Pokkaliibacter sp. MBI-7: one gene and its partner. The protein of the gene in region 1 binds, or shares a complex with, the protein of each later gene. Links are inferred from orthologs where the notes say so. Each region holds a gene or a part of one and is shown on either strand. Other genes may lie near its edges. The genes, in order: pnp and rne.

Evidence for each region.
Region 2: the proteins of pnp (region 1) and rne are in contact, whole or in part, in a cryo-EM structure (PDB 9QH0), measured with the Escherichia coli proteins. The link is inferred for Pokkaliibacter sp. MBI-7 from one-to-one orthologs.

What each region holds. Positions count from the first base shown.
Region 1 is NZ_JARVTG010000001.1:3,709,740-3,717,663, reverse strand. Bases 4,272-7,231 are described here. They hold pnp (polyribonucleotide nucleotidyltransferase), read right to left. Parts: upstream 6,817-7,231; coding sequence 4,726-6,816; downstream 4,272-4,725. Other genes in these bases: rpsO (30S ribosomal protein S15), read right to left, coding at 7,029-7,231; QCD60_RS16455 (cytochrome c), read right to left, coding at 4,272-4,578. In the rest of the region: polynucleotide adenylyltransferase PcnB, read left to right, coding at 1-439; folK (2-amino-4-hydroxy-6-hydroxymethyldihydropteridine diphosphokinase), read left to right, coding at 432-935; panB (3-methyl-2-oxobutanoate hydroxymethyltransferase), read left to right, coding at 1,057-1,851; panC (pantoate--beta-alanine ligase), read left to right, coding at 1,851-2,699; QCD60_RS16460 (acetyl-CoA C-acetyltransferase), read left to right, coding at 2,845-4,023; more of QCD60_RS16455, read right to left, coding at 4,120-4,271; more of rpsO, read right to left, coding at 7,232-7,298; tRNA pseudouridine(55) synthase TruB, read right to left, coding at 7,372-7,924. UniProt on the Escherichia coli protein: Involved in mRNA degradation. Catalyzes the phosphorolysis of single-stranded polyribonucleotides processively in the 3'- to 5'-direction. Also involved, along with RNase II, in tRNA processing.
Region 2 is NZ_JARVTG010000002.1:208,152-216,752, forward strand. What follows is about bases 1,946-5,582. They hold rne (ribonuclease E), read right to left. Parts: upstream 5,236-5,582; coding sequence 2,146-5,235; downstream 1,946-2,145. Other genes in these bases: murB (UDP-N-acetylmuramate dehydrogenase), read left to right, coding at 1,946-2,003. Outside these bases: kdsB (3-deoxy-manno-octulosonate cytidylyltransferase), read left to right, coding at 1-434; QCD60_RS20595 (low molecular weight phosphotyrosine protein phosphatase), read left to right, coding at 514-975; more of murB, read left to right, coding at 972-1,945; 23S rRNA pseudouridine(955/2504/2580) synthase RluC, read left to right, coding at 5,927-6,901; QCD60_RS20620 (DNA-binding protein), read left to right, coding at 7,232-8,335; QCD60_RS20625 (MaoC family dehydratase), read right to left, coding at 8,405-8,601. UniProt on the Escherichia coli protein: Endoribonuclease that plays a central role in RNA processing and decay. Required for the maturation of 5S and 16S rRNAs and the majority of tRNAs. Also involved in the degradation of most mRNAs.

The DNA of each region.
Region 1 (7,924 bases):
TGCCGTACTACTATGGGCACCCTTACTGGAAGAACTCAGCTATTTACAGGATGAAGAGCGCATGCCATTAATTCCTGCCATGCATGAAGCTGCGCAGCGCATTATGGATCGCCAGGTAAAACATATTGCGATTCCCCGCCGCATCAGCAGTATCATGCGTGAGATTTGGGAGCTGCAGTTCCGGCTTCCACGTCGTCAGGGCAAGCGCCCGGACCAACTGATGGAACACCCTCGCTTTCGCGCCTCCTATGACTTCCTGCGCTTGCGAGAAGAGAGTGGGGAAGACCTTAACGGCCTGGGCATCTGGTGGGAGCGTTATCAGGAACAAACTGACGACAGTCGCCGTTCAATGATTCAGGATCTTAAGGAAAACTACAGTGAGCCACCGCGCAACAAGCGTCGACGCCGGCCACGTAAGCGGACCCCCTCCAATGAATGATGCCTGGCATGGTACCGAACTAGCCTGGATTGGTCTTGGCAGCAATCTGGAGTCACCTCACACTCAAGTGAGTAAAGCCCTGGACGAACTGGCAAGCATTCCAGCTACCTGTGTACTGGCTCATTCAGGATTATATCGTTCCGATCCGGTTGGCCCTCCCGGCCAACCTGACTACATCAATGCCGTTGCCTTACTCCGTACGCAGCTTGAACCTCATGATCTGCTGGATAGCTTACAAGGCATAGAACAGCTGCATCAGCGTCGGCGTATTCAACACTGGGGGCCGAGAACACTGGATCTCGACCTACTGCTCTACGGACAACAGCAAATCAGCACTGATCGTCTCCAAGTTCCCCACCCTTATATGAGCCAACGTAGTTTCGTGCTCTATCCGCTGGCCGAAATCAGCCCTGGACTCACCCTCCCCGGTCTGGGTGCTCTGTTCGATTTATTAGCCCAATGCCCGATGGGCACACTGAATCGTATTCCCGTATAATTTTGCTGCACTACAACAAAGAATAAGAGGACATGTGCTGATCTTCGTTGTCATGCCATGTCGCTCCAGTTGCATGCTCAACTAGTCTGGCTTCCATGCCTTGTTCAGGAACATTACTGAAATGAAAAAGGTAACCCTGCACACCCTGACGCAAATGAAAGCGTCTGGCGAAAAAATTACCTGCCTTACTGCCTACGATGCCTGCTTTGCCAAAGTACAAGACGAGGCCGGTGTCGAGATCATCCTGGTGGGTGACTCCCTTGGCATGGTGCTGCAAGGCAATGACAGCACCCTGCCTGTTACCGTTGAAGAAATGGTGTATCACACACGAGCCGTAGCTCGCGGCACACAACGTGCCATGGTGATGGCCGATATGCCCTTTATGAGCTACGCCACTCCGGCACAGGCAATGCAGAACGCCGGTTTACTGATGCAGGCAGGCGCCCATATTCTGAAACTGGAAGGTGGTGCATGGCTGGCTGAAACGGTTCGCATGCTCAGCGACAGAGGTGTACCTGTGTGTGCGCACCTTGGCCTGACGCCGCAAGCGGTCAACAAGCTGGGCGGCTTTCGTGTTCAGGGCCGTACACCTGAAAGCGCCAGGGAGCTGCTTGACGATGCTGCGATTCTGGAGGAAGCAGGCGCAAGCATGTTGCTTCTGGAGTGCGTACCAAGCAGCATCGCCGCCGCCATCACACGGCAAGCACAGGTCCCCGTTATCGGTATCGGTGCAGGCGCAGCAACTGACTCTCAGGTACTGGTCATGCATGATCTGCTAGGCTTGAATACCGGTTACGTCCCCCGCTTTGTTAAGAACTTCATGACTGAAGCAGAAGATATTCCTGGTGCTTTTCGCGCCTATATCGCAGCCGTCAAGGAAGGTCGCTTTCCTTCAGACGAACATGGATTTGAATAATGCTAGTACTGCCCACCATTGCTGAGCTGCGCCAGCAACTCCATGTCGAACGCATGCGTACTCACAAGATTGCCTTCGTGCCAACTATGGGTAACCTGCACGATGGCCATATTTCGCTGATTCACAAAGCCCGTGAAGAAGCGGATGTGGTCGTAGCGAGTATCTTTGTCAACCCACTGCAGTTCGGCGCCAATGAAGATCTGGAGCGATACCCACGCACCTTTGCGGAAGACAGTGCCAAACTCGAAGAAAGCGGTTGCGACTATTTATTTGCCCCCAGTGTCGAGGAGATGTATCCACAGGGCCTGACCAGTCAAACCATAGTTGATGTTCCAAGGCTGTCATCATTGCATTGCGGAGCCAGCAGACCTGGACACTTTCGTGGTGTAGCCACCGTCGTTGCCAAGCTCTTTGGCATTGTCCAGCCAGATGTTGCCATCTTTGGCCTGAAAGACTTCCAGCAACTGGCAGTGATTCGCCAGATGGTCAACGACCTCTGCCTGCCCGTTAACATTCTGGGAGCAGAAATAGCACGTGCAGAAAGCGGCCTAGCGTTAAGTTCACGTAATGGCTATCTGACCTCCTGCGAATTGCAGACGGCGCCCCTGCTGTACCAGACTCTGCAGGGTATTGAGCAGCGCATTAGCGCAGGTGAAGTGGATTTCAGACAGCTCGAAGCGGAAGCCAAGCAACAACTGGATGAACTGGGGCTAAGACCCGATTACTTCAACATCTGTAACCAGGCGACGCTGGAACTGGCAGAGCCCGATGACAAGCAGTTAGTTATTCTGGCAGCCAGCTACCTGGGCAAGGCACGACTGATCGACAATATTCGTATTCAACTCTGAGGCCGGTTATCCGGCCTTTTTATTATCTTGCGCCTTGTCATAGCCATTTAATCTAACCAGCAGCATAGTATCAGCTGGAATATCAACCCGGCCATCACCTATGATGGCCTAAGCAACCAAGTACAACTCATCAAGGGAGATCCTTATGCGTGATGTAGTGATCGTCGCAGCAGGCAGAACAGCAGTTGGAAGTTTTGGTGGTGGCCTTGCAGCTATGACAGCAGCGGAGCTGGGTGCAACAGTAATCAAAACCTTGCTGCAGCAAGTGGATCTTGATCCTGCACAGGTCAACGAGGTCATTCTGGGTCAGGTACTCACTGCCGGTTGCGGTCAGAATCCTGCCCGTCAAAGCGTCATCAAAGCAGGTCTACCTGACACCGTCCCCGGTATGACCATCAACAAGGTTTGTGGCTCAGGACTTAAAGCCATCCACCTGGCCACACAAGCGATTCGCTGTGGTGATGCAGACATCATCATCGCAGGTGGCCAGGAAAGCATGAGCCAGGCCCCCCATGTGCTGCCGAAATCACGTGATGGACAGCGTATGGGTGACTGGAAGATGATTGACTCCATGATCACTGATGGCCTTTGGGATGCATTCAACAACTATCACATGGGCATTACGGCGGAAAATATCGTCAGCAAGTATGGCTTCAGCCGAGAAGAGCAAGATGCCTTTGCTGCTGAGTCACAGCGCAAAGCAGGTGAAGCCATGGCTGCAAATCGCTTTGCGGACGAGATCATTCCTGTCAGCATCCCTCAGCGTAAAGGCGACCCTATTGTCATCGATAAAGATGAACAGCCCCGCCCAGGCACTACAGCTGAATCACTGGCGAAACTTCGGCCAGCCTTCAAACCCGACGGCAGCGTGACAGCAGGCAATGCCTCCTCCCTGAATGATGGTGCGGCTGCAGTTATCCTGGCCAGTGCAGAAAAAGCCAAAGCACTGGGACTTCCTGTTCTGGCCACCATCAAGGCGTACTCAAGCGCTGGTGTAGCACCCGAAATCATGGGTACCGGGCCAATTGACGCGACTCGCAAGTGCCTGGAGAAGGCAGGCTGGGATATCAACGAGCTGGACCTGATAGAAGCCAACGAGGCGTTCGCTGCCCAGGCAATGTCGGTTAACAAAGACCTGGGCTGGGATATCAGCAAGGTCAACGTCAACGGCGGCGCAATTGCACTGGGCCATCCCATTGGTGCGTCAGGTTGCCGTATTCTGGTTAGCCTGCTGCACGAGATGATCAAGCGTGATGCCAACAAAGGCTTGGCGACCTTGTGTATCGGTGGTGGCATGGGAGTCGCTCTTGCCATTGAGCGTTAATCTGTAATTTTCTCAACCAGCGCCATGAATAGAAAAAGCCACTTAGCGTGGCTTTTTCTTCACTAGATACTATAAAAGCGAACTGACGAATCCCTGCTAGGGCTGGCGGAAGCCGTCATGGCAGCCTTTACATGCTCTACCCAGCCCAGCAACATCCTTGGCTGCCAAATCCGGGTCATTTTTATCGACTGCCATTTTCACATTTGCCAGGGCCTCTTTGAAGTTACCCTGCGCCTGCTTAAATAACTCGGGCTCTTCCCAGACTCTCGATAAAGCCTCGCTTTCACCCACGGCGGTTCCCGGCAGGAATGCAGCAAAAGCTCTGTCACTGGCCTGCTCCAGAGCCGAAACATAGCCTTGAGCAGCAGCCTGGTCCCACTTGCTCTTGTCCTTCAGCATTGACCGGAGCATGCCGCTATTTTCTTTAAACTCATGAAAGGCATCCTGCCGGTAACTAACCACCTGCTCGGGCGACATGCCACTCAGATCATCTGCAGCCCAAACGGCCCCAGCCACCACACTTAATAACGTTGCAAACAACACGATTCGTTTCATTTTCGGCTCTTCCCGTCCATTATCCATGCCAATAACAGTCAAACCCCATCCCACTGTTACCCTGCAAAACAGAGCCAGCTTAAAACAGAAAAGGGACCCCAAGGTCCCTTTTTAATGTTTCAGAATGTGATTCAGGATAACAGCCGATTACTCAGCAGTCACATCCTTCATGGTCAGTTTGATACGGCCACGCTGATCGACATCCAGAACGCGCACCAGCACTTCATCGCCTTCATTAACAAAGTCAGAGACATTGTTAACACGCTCCTGGCTGATCTGGGAAATGTGAACCAGACCGTCTTTACCTGGAAGAATGTTCACAAATGCACCGAAGTCCGCCAGACGTACAACCTTGCCTTTATAAACCTTGCCTACCTCAGCCTCACATACGATGGCTTCAATACGCTGTTTGGCTGCATCGGCAGCGATCTTGTTCTCTGCGTAGACACGTACAGAACCATCATCTTCGATATCGATAGAAGCGCCAGTTTCCTCACAGATAGAGCGAATAGTCGCACCACCTTTACCGATAACATCACGGATCTTATCGGAATCGATTTTCATGGTCAGCATGCTAGGTGCATTTGGCGACACTTCTGGACGTGCATAACCAATAACCTTGGCCATTTCACGCAGAATGTGCAGACGTGCATCACGAGCCTGCTCCAAGGCAATTTCCATGATTTCTTCGGTGATACCCTGAATTTTGATGTCCATCTGCAGAGCAGTAACACCACTTTCAGAACCCGCCACCTTGAAGTCCATGTCACCCAAGTGATCTTCATCACCCAGAATATCGGTCAGAACAGCAAAGCCGCTTTCTTCCTTTACCAGACCCATAGCGATACCAGCGACCGGCTTCTTGACAGGTACGCCGGCATCCATCAGTGCCAGGCTGGCAGCACAGACTGATGCCATTGAGCTGGAGCCGTTAGATTCGGTAATTTCCGAAACGATGCGAATGGAATAGGGGAATTCATCATCGCTGGGCAGCATCGCTTCCACACCACGACGAGCAAGACGACCGTGGCCAATTTCACGACGTCCGGGTGGGCCCATGCGACCACACTCGCCTACAGAATAAGGTGGGAAGTTGTAATGCAGCATAAAACGGTCTTTACGCTCACCTTCCAAAGCATCGATAACCTGTGCATCACGCATGGTACCCAAGGTACAGGTTGCCAGAGACTGTGTTTCGCCACGTGTGAAAAGAGCAGAACCGTGGGTGCGCTTAAGAACACCAACGTCCACATTTATAGGACGCACAGTCTTGTTGTCACGACCATCGATACGGGCTTCGCCACGGATGATGCGACCACGAACAATGTCTTTTTCCAGGCTATTGAACAATCCGGCGACTTCACTGGCATCTGCAGCATTCTCACCGACGGTCAGTTCAGTCAGTGCTTTGCTACGCAGAGCATCAATCGCTTCACGGCGGGCAGTTTTGTCACTCACAATGTAGGCAGCAGCCAGTTCATCACCGACCAGTGACTGCAGACGTGACTTCAGTTCAGAGTTCACTGGCTCTGGTTGCCAATCCCAAGCAGACTTGCCTACTTCTGCGGCAAACTCGTTGATGGCCTTGATAGCCACCTGCATTTCCATATGACCAAACAGAACTGCTCCCAACATTTCGTCTTCGGTCAGCTCTTTGGCTTCAGATTCAACCATCAGTACCGCTTCGTTGGTACCCGCAACCACCATGTCTAACAGTGAGGTTGCCAGCTGTGGGTAGCTGGGGTTGAGTACATAGCCGCTGTCTTCGCTAAAACCTACACGAGCAGCGCCGATGGGACCATGGAAAGGAATCCCGGAGATAGTCAGGGCAGCGGATGCACCCAGCATTGCGGCGATATCTGGATCCTGCTCCTTGCTTGCAGAAACAACAGTACAGATTACCTGCACTTCATTGTTGAAGCCTTTGGGGAACAGCGGACGAATCGGACGATCAATCAGGCGAGAGGTCAATGTTTCCTTTTCGGAGGCTTTCGCTTCACGCTTGAAGAAACCGCCAGGAATCTTACCTGCAGCGTAGGTTTTCTCCTGATAGTGTACAGTCAGAGGGAAGAAATCCTGACCGGGCTTGGCTTCGCGAGCACCAACTACGGTACAAAGTACCTGCGAGTCGCCCATAGTGACCATTACCGCACCAGAAGACTGGCGGGCAACACGACCGGTTTCCAGAACTACTTCCTGGCCACCGTACTGAAAAGTCTTGGTAACGACGTTAAACATCGACATAGCTTCTTATCTTCCTTATTCGGACACCGATGAGGATGCTGCTATAGCCGTAAAGCCAGTACTGCGCTGGACTCAAGGGTGTAAACCCAGAGCAGTACAGGCTCAGAAAGTCAGCGTCCATTCAACTGTGTCTTGGATGTAGCACAGGAGCAAACCGCCCCCGCTAAATGACGAACGCCGCAGTAGACTGCGGCGTTCCATATCGCTTAGCGGCGCAGGCCCAAGCGACCGATCAGCTGAGTATAACGCTCAGCATCTTTGTTCTTCAGGTAGTCCAGCAGCTTGCGGCGCTGGTTAACCATACGGATCAGACCACGGCGAGAGTGGTGATCCTTGGCGTTAGCCTTGAAGTGAGACTGCAGGCTGTCAATGTTAGCAGACAGCAGAGCAACCTGAACTTCAGGTGAGCCAGTATCATTCTCAGTCTGAGCGAAATCTTTCAGAATCTGAGCCTTATGTTCAGCGGTCAAAGCCATTTCAATAACTCCAATAATCAATATGCAATCAACAGACGCCAACCGTGCATATTTACAGATGGCGCGCCCTCCCTCAGGAGGTTTTTAGCAAGCGTCGCGGATGAAGTATCCCCGATGCTACAACTTCACCGAGACCTAGAAACTCACCCGTATTTGCGTAGATACGCAAGAGCGGATTAGCCTGCACACCAGTCAGTGCAATACGCTGCCCCTGACGTAGCCTCTCAGTCTGCAAAGGGTCTAATTCTACAGCATTCAAATGCATTACGGCAGTCTCTGCCGGCATTAAATGATGCAGCAAAGGATTATCGATTTCGTCTGGCTGCGCAGTCTGTTGCAACTGCTCCAGAGTCATCGCATTTGCCAGAGTAAACGGCCCTGCCAGAGTACGCCGCAATACTTCAACATGAGCACCACAGCCGAGCGCCTCGCCGATATCCGCTACCAGAGAGCGAATATAGGTCCCTTTACTGCACTTTACTTCCAGCTCCAGCGTAGACTCTGACCAGTTAAGCAAGCGTAAAGAAGAGATAGTAACCTGGCGACGTTTTGTCTCCATGTCGACACTCTTCCCTTCCCGAGCCAACTTATAGAGAGGCTGGCCGTCTACTTTAAGAGCAGAGTAA
Region 2 (8,601 bases), on another replicon or contig:
TCGCGCAGACTCTGCTGAAGCATCCTCAGGCGGACATGGCAACGTTGTGCGAGCCGATTGAGGATATGGCGTTATTCGCCAATCCCAACGTGGTCAAGCTCGTTAAAGATGTACATGGTAAGGCGCTTTATTTTAGCCGTGCGCCTGTATCGTGGCATCGGGATGAGTTTGCTCAAGGTATCAGCGATGTTCCGCCGTCAGGCTGGCAGGCATTTCGACATATCGGGCTGTACAGTTACCGTGTTGGTTTGTTGAATCAGTTCGTCCAGTGGTCACCCGCTCCGATAGAACAATGGGAGGCGCTGGAGCAGCTACGTGTACTGTGGAATGGTGGCTATATTCAGGTCTCTGAGGCGTCGGTCATTCCTCCTGCTGGTGTAGATACACCTGATGATCTGGTACGAGTACGTTCGATACTTGGCGATGGCCGATAGCTGAAAATTCTGAATCTGGAGGCTGTGTATGCCTCTTTAGAGCCATTGTTTGTTGAGCTGTCTGACTATTCGGTGAGAGATGTACAAAATTCTTTTAGTGTGCCTTGGCAACATCTGTCGTTCCCCTACTGCAGAAGGTGTGCTGGCAAAGAAAATCACCCAGCAGGGGTTGGGTAGGCGTTTTCAGGTCGATTCGGCAGGGACGGCTGCTTACCATACGGGTGAGTCACCTGATAGACGGAGCTGTCGTGCTGCCGCCAGGCGTGGCTACGATTTAACTCCCCTCAGAGCTCGCCAGGTCATGCCATCAGACTTTGAAGAGTTTGATGTAATTCTGGCTATGGATCATGCCAATCTAAGTAGCTTGAAGCAGAATTGCCCCGCTCAATTGCAGCATAAACTTGGTTTGTTCCTCCATTATCATCCAGATTCAATAGAGGAGGTGCCTGATCCTTACTATGATGGAGAGTCTGGGTTTGAGCTGGTGCTTGATCTTGTTGAAGTGGCTGCGGATGCCTTAATTAAGGATTTAGTGAAGTGAGTGACTATCCTGAGCACTGGCAAGAGAACGCCGATTTACTTAGGTTGAATACTTTTGGATTTTCAGTAGAAGCTGAGTACCTGTCTGTTGTGCACTCTGCTAGCCAATTGCAGCAAGATATTGCTGTTGCGCAAAAGCGCAATCTCGCATGGCGTGTGCTAGGTGGGGGTAGCAATGTAGTGCTGTGCCAGAACCTGCCTGGTCTTACTTTGTTAATTGATATCAAAGGCGTTGAGGTGCTATCCGAGAATGAGTCGGACGTTACTTTAAACGTTGGGGCAGGAGAGAACTGGCATTCTTTGGTCTGCTTCAGCTTGTCTCAGGGATGGTCAGGTTTGGAAAATTTGGCATTGATTCCAGGTACCGTAGGTGCTGCGCCAGTGCAAAATATTGGCGCTTATGGCATGGAGTTAAAGGACGTTCTACTACGAGTGCAGTATCTCGATACTGTCACAGGAGCGTTCTGCACGCGAGAAGCAGCTGATTGCAACTTCTCCTACCGACATAGCATCTTCAAAGAGAGCATTGGTAAGAGCTGGATCATTGTGTCCGTAGAGTTGTGCTTGTCAAAGCAGGCTGATGCCCAGATCAAATATAAGGCTCTGCGTGACTATTTTGACCAGAAGGGTATTGAACGGCCAACGGTGCAGCAGGTTGCTGAAGCAGTGGTAGCTATTCGCCAGTCAAAGTTGCCAGACCCTGATGTATTAGGAAATGCGGGGAGCTTTTTTAAAAATCCTTGGATAACAGCAGAGCAGTTCGATCTGTTGCGCCATGACTACCCGGGTTTGGTTGGCTTTGTCGATGGTCCAGGCTATAAACTTGCTGCAGCTTGGCTGATAGATCAACTAGGCTTCAAAGGTTGGCGTGAGGGAGCAGTAGGGGTGCACAAGGATCAGGCGCTAGTGTTAGTCCATCATGGTGGTGGCAATGGAGAGCAGTTATTGGCGCTGGCGCAGCGTATTCAATTGGCAGTAAAGCAACGCTACGGTGTTTTGTTAGAGCAGGAACCTGTGGTTCTGCAATAACGTCACGTTCACTTTGGTCAGGGTTTTAGGGATCGTTTAGTGAATATGAATAGGTGCACTACCCCCGCTGCGGTTTCGCAGACGGGTGAAACTAAAAAGGGCTTGCAGATGCAAGCCCTTTTATTTTCACGAGTTGGGTATATTACTCGTCTTGGCTACTTACTTCGGGCTGCTGTTGAGTTTCGAGCATTTGACGGCGCTTGATTTCACGTGGGTCATTATGAGCACGGCGAACGCGCCTTGGTGCATCTTCGGAGGGTTGTGGCTCCAAAGGAGCTTCATCAGCCTTCTCTTCTGCCAGTTGCACAGTCTGCTCTTCGGAAGCTTGCTCGCTGACAATCTCAGCAGTCTCAGCAGTCTCAGCAGTCTCAGCAGTCTCAGCAGTCTCAGCAGTCTCAGCAGTCTCAGCAGTCTCAGCAGTCTCAGCAGTCTCAGCAGTCTCAGCAGTCTCAGCAGTCTCAGCAGTCTCAGCAGTCTCAGCAGAGGCTGTAAGTTGCTCAGGTGCAATTACTTCCTTGTGCTCAACTTGCTCTGCTGCTGGATAGCTCTCGCTGTCGGTAACAACCAGCTCAGTTGCCGTAGACTGGTCAGTAACGGGTGCTTCTACGGCAATAGCATCTGCTGCCACTGCAGAGTTGACCTCGGTGGAGTCCGGCAGACTGGTGGGCTCCGGCTGATTCGCTATTTGTTCATCAGAAATGGCGTGCGCTATTTCTGATGACTGTGATACGGCAGTATCACTTGCAACAGCCACGGCATCGTCAGTGGCAACCTCAGTGCTAACAGCTTCTGCAGACTTGTCGTCTCTGCGGTTGTTGTTGCGTCCGCGGTTGCGGCGACGTCGCTGGGGGTGTTCGTCCTGGTCGTCGCTGGCGTCTGAAGCAGAGATAGCTACGTTGCTTTCGTCAGTGCTCATCACCTCGTCTGCGGATGTAGAGTCAGGTGCGTCTGCTGTGCTTGCGGTCTCCACTACCACAGCGTCTGCAGCAACGACGATAGCGAGCTCATTAACTGATTTTTCATCTTCTGTCAGGGCGGGTTCGGTTTCTTCACCGATTGCCTGAGCTTTTAGGTGGTCAGGTAGTGGGGTGCGCTTCGCACTGCGATCACGTCGACGGCGCTGACGTCCCCGGCGACGATCATCACTGGCTTGCTCAGGGGCAGATGATTCATTTGAGCCCTCAGTAACGGTTTGGGTTACTAACTGTTCATTGCTTTCAGTATCCACTTCAGTTTCACGAGTGGTACGCTCATTGCGGCTATTGCGACGACGATCACGTTGACCTCGATTGTCCCGAGTATTTCGCTCGCGGCTGTCGTCTTCACGAGCTGCACGATCTTCGCTGTCGACTTTGCGTTCAGAGTCTGTGCGGCGCTCTGCATCGTTACGGCCATTGTCTCGGCGTTCATTGTCGCGACCTCGACGATTACGATCATTCCGCTCATGACGACGATTACTGGTTTCGCGCTCACTGCTTTCTGGTTTCGGTTGTGCTGGCTGCTCTACGGTCGGTGCCGTTTCATCTTTGGTCTCTCCCTGGAACCAGCTGCTGAAAGCTTTTAGCAACCGGCGGCCGAGCCCTACAGAAGGGGCCTGATGTGCAATTGCTGCTGGGGGGGGGGAGACGGTTGGCAACGGAGCCGATGCTGCCGGAGGCATGCTTTTGACTGCTGCTTCCTCGCGTGAATGCTGTGCTGCTACCGGAGTAGTCTCGTCGCTATGCTCTTCTTCAATCAGCTCATAGCTGGCGTCGGTGGAGCGGGCTTCAACATTGTCGTCTCGCAGACGTATAACCTCGTAGTGAGGTGTTTCAAGATTAGGATTGGGGACGATGACAATCTTGATGCTTTGGCGTTGCTCAAGGCGTGACAGATGTGGCCGCTTTTCGTTAAGCAGGTAGGTTGCAACGCTCACGGGAACGATGGCGCGAATCTGGGCGGTGCGCTCCTTCAGTGCCTCTTCTTCGATCAGGCGCATGATGGAAAGTGATAGCGAGCCTACATCGCGAATGCTGCCTTGGCCGTGACAGCGTGGGCATGTCATTGCTGTGGTTTCACCCAGCGATGGGCGAAGACGTTGACGTGACATTTCAAGCAGACCGAAGCGAGAGATGCGTCCAATCTGGATGCGCGCACGATCTACCTTAAGTGCATCTTTTAAGCGGTTTTCCACTTCACGCTGATTCTTGATGGGAGTCATATCAATAAAATCGATGACTACCAGTCCGCCAATATCCCGCAGACGTAACTGACGGGCTATCTCATCTGCCGCCTCAAGGTTGGTCTGCAGAGCGGTTTCCTCGATATCACCACCTTTGGTGGCTCTAGAGGAGTTGATGTCGATCGAGACCAGTGCTTCTGTGGGGTCGATTACAATTGAGCCGCCAGATGGGAGGCGTACTTCGCGCTGGAAGGCTGTCTCGATTTGGGATTCAATCTGGAACCGTGTAAATAGAGGAATGTCTTCCTGGTACAGTTTGATCTTGCTCTGGAATGTCGGCATGACCTGACGAGCAAAATTCATTGCGTCCTGATGCACTTCTGCAGAATCGATCAATACTTCGCCAATATCCTGGCGAAGATAATCACGCATAGCCCGAATAATGACATTGCTTTCCTGATAGATCAGGAAAGGTGCAGGTCGATTAAGAGCTGCAGATCGGATCGATTCCCAGAGCTGCATCAGATAGTCCAGGTCGTTCTGCAGTTCTTCAGGTGTGCGTCCAATGCCAGCGGTGCGGACAATAACCCCGGCACTCCCTGGAATTTGAATTGAGTCTAGAGCATCCTTTAAAGCCTGACGTTCTTCACCCTCAATGCGACGAGAGATGCCACCAGCACGGGGATTATTTGGCATTAGTACCAAGTAACGCCCTGCAAGACTAATAAACGTCGTCAGTGCCGCGCCTTTGTTGCCTCTTTCTTCCTTGTCTATCTGAACTATGACTTCTTGTCCTTCGCGAATCGCTTCGCGAATGGCTACACGGCCACCTTTGCCTTCGTTATTGAAGTATTCTCGAGCAATTTCTTTTAGTGGAAGGAAGCCATGGCGGTCCGCGCCATAGTCAACAAAGGCTGCCTCAAGGCTGGGTTCTATGCGGGTAACACGGCCACGATATATGTTGGCTTTCTTTTGTTCGCGGGAGACGGACTCAATGTCCAGATCGTAGAGTCTTTGACCGTCAACAAGAGCAACCCGGATTTCTTCAGGCTGGGTTGCGTTGATCATCATTCTTTTCATTTTTAACGTCAGACCATATAGGGCCTAGCGTCGATGTAAATATCCACTGTGTAACGGCCAAGACAGCAGCCCAGTTTTTACTACCGGTTCTTCTTGCAGAGAGGTCAATCTCCGGGCCGGCTTGGCGCTGTCAATTTCAGAGTGTCGGTGCCGTTTCGGTCAGTAACGCGTTGCAAATACAGGGAAAGCCACTACCGAGCACACGATATTAGTTGCGTTCGGATAGGAATATAAGCGTTACCATAGCCTGTCGTTTTAGGGTGTTGATGCGGAGTTAGCTGAGTGGATTTGGTAGAAGGTATGCCTTCCATCAAATTACATTTCCCAGCACTGCTCTTGCAGGTTCTGCCCTGCTTACGCGTCAATCAATTGACAACAGGTATTAAAGGCTCTTACTCCAGGCTTTCCATTAAGAAGCTGACCTAAAACAGTGGTACTAGCATCGAACGGAAGGCTGGTTAGTTGCTTCGCACCAATAATGTGATGCGACCTAATTCTTTTGTTGGGCAGCTGCACATAGGCAAAGTCAGTCCCCAACGGTATCATGAGTGCACGAAGAGCAGGGTAGAGGAGCCCAATCGGGGCTTGGTCCTTCTAAAGAGCTGAGCTTCGTTAGCGGCCTCAATATAGCAGTATTTCCCCGCCGCAATCAAATAGGCAGATCAATTTGAATCAAGCAGTTATGAGCGATCAACAGAAACCCTCATCAGCCCAAGTCCAATGGTTAACCATAAGCATTGATTACCAAGGTCAGCGCCTGGACAACTTTCTGCTGGCCATGCTTAAAGGGGTTCCGAAAACCCGTATTTACAGCATGATGCGCAAAGGGGAAATACGGATAAATCGGAAGCGGGTCAAGCCTGACTACCGAATCGTCGGTGGTGAAGAGCTTCGCTTGCCTCCTGTCAGGCTTCCTGAGCGTGATGCTCCTCCTCCGGTTTCTGCGGGATTAGGTAGAAAAATTGAAGACGCCATTCTGTATGAAGACGATGCGTTGATGGTGATTAACAAGCCTTCTGGATTGGCGGTGCATGGTGGAAGTGGGATTAGCCTTGGCTTAATTGAAAGTCTGCGTCAGCTGCGGCCCGAGCTTAAAATGCTGGAGTTAGTGCATCGCCTGGATCGCGATACCTCAGGCTGTATCCTGGTGGCAAAGAAGCGTTCTGCATTGAGAGCGCTGCATGAAGCGCTGCGTGATGGCGGTGTAGACAAAGTGTATCATGCACTGGTTCAGGGGCGTTGGCCCAGTCGGCATCAGCATGTAAATGCACCATTAAAGAAAAATGAACTGCGTTCTGGTGAGCGAGTTGTGAGAGTGGACGCTGACGGTAAACCCTCTCTGACTGAGTTTAAGGTCTTGAGGCGTTTTGCTTCATATACCCTGGTTGAGGCGAAGCCTATTACAGGTCGAACGCATCAAATTCGAGTTCACTCCCAGTTTGCGGGGCATCCAATCATTGGTGATGACAAGTACGGGGTGGATGAGGTGAACAAAGCTGCAAAACAGTACGGTTTAAATCGACTCTTTCTGCATGCGGCCAGGTTGACGTTTCGCCATCCTATAAGTGGTGAGGTTGTATCTGTTAAGGCTGAGTATGACGCTGAGCTTCACGCAGTGATTGATATGCTTTCAGCGGAAATCATTTCAGTTGAATGATGTAAGGAAGTGTTCTGAGTGGCCGCAATATGCGGCTGCTTTATAGAGGTTGGGTGAAGTTTTGAGATGTGTGCAGTGAGGTACTGGATGGGGTGGACGATGGGGCTTGAACCCACGACCGCCGGAATCACAATCCGGAGCTCTGCCAACTGAGCTACGCCCACCATTTCCAGTAATATAACGAATCGCTTTTGCGATGGCGCGTATCATACGATTCTGGTTTTTTCAGTCAAGTGTTTTTGCGGTGCTGGTGAGGGCAGGGAAGGGTGTGGTGGTTTAGCCCCTAGTGTACAATGCCGTATCGGTACTGCGAGGTTTAAGGATTGGTAGATGTCAGCGAAAACTGTGCGTGAACAAGTATTTGCAGTTGCAGATGACTTACTTATGTCAGGGACTGAGCCTGTCTTAAGGTTGGTTGGTGCCAGGCTTGCAGATGTGGATGATACGGCAATTCAAACTACCCTGCAGGAGTGGTGGTTGATGCTGCCACAGCGAATTCAGTATCGATTGCCTATTGCTAGTGATCTGCCTAAGGAAGTGGTGCAAGTAGTTCAGGGGTTGTGGGATCAGGCGGTGAGGCAGGCTAGTGCTCAGCTTGAGCATGAGCGTCGACAGATGGCCGCTCAACTGGAGCAGCAGGAATCTGATGCTAGTCAGCATGTTGAGCGTTTGCGGACTGAGATCGTTGGGCATGAGGTGCATAACGAGCAGTTGCGCTCCAGGATTGATGAGCTTGAACAAAAGGTTAAGACGTTGCAGGCCGAGCTGTCTTTGCAAAAGGCAACACTGCACGCTGAATTGCAGAAACGTGGCCAGGCAGAGCAGCGAGAGTTGGATATAAAACACGAGCTGGATCGTGTGATCAAAAATCGTGATGAGTCCAGGCTTCAGTTTGAGTCTCGGCTGAAAGATGAACAGGCGCGTTTGGTTGAGGCGCAGTCTAGGTATAAAGCGGAAGTGGGTCAGATGCGTATTGCTCACGACCAGCTTCGAGATGATGCGAGCAAGAAAGACTCCGCTCTTACTCGGCAGATTCATGAATTGCAGGCGGAGCTTGCGCGGGCCGAAGTTAAGTCGGAAACGCAGTTAACACAGCTTAAAAGCTATGAGCAGGAGTTAAAGGGGTATCGGCTTGAGTCTGCTAGCTCCAGTAGAGACCTAAGTAAACTCAATGCTCAACTATTAACAGAGGTTAACAAGAGCAAGCGCTTTGAGCAGCGTATTCAGGAGTTGGAGAGTGCGCAGAAGGAAGTGGGTAAGCGGGTGTCCAGCTCTAATGCTGAGACGATGCGCAGAGAGTCGGATTTGCGCCAGCAGGTGCTTGAGCGTGAGGATGAGTTATTGAGGCTTCGTGCGCAGCTTAAACAGCAGCAAACGGTTATGTCTGCACGTGAAGAAGAAATGAAGCGATTGCAGGCTAGAATGCAGGCATAGTGGTGCCAAGTTGAGGTTTGGTGTGAGGTGTGTTTTAGGAAGGGCCAGCGAAAAGCTGGCTCTTTGCTTTTATGCGGATGTTGGTTTGGGTCGTTTATTTACCATGACGATTGCGTAGCCTTGAGCTACTGTCTTGCCGTTTGCGGTGCAATTGGTGGTGAGCTTAACCTTTTTTCTGCGTAGGTCTATCTCTTCTATGGTGGCTGTCGCTGTAATGGTGTCGTCAATGTGAATGGGTAGTTTGAATTCTAGGTGTTGCTCCAGAT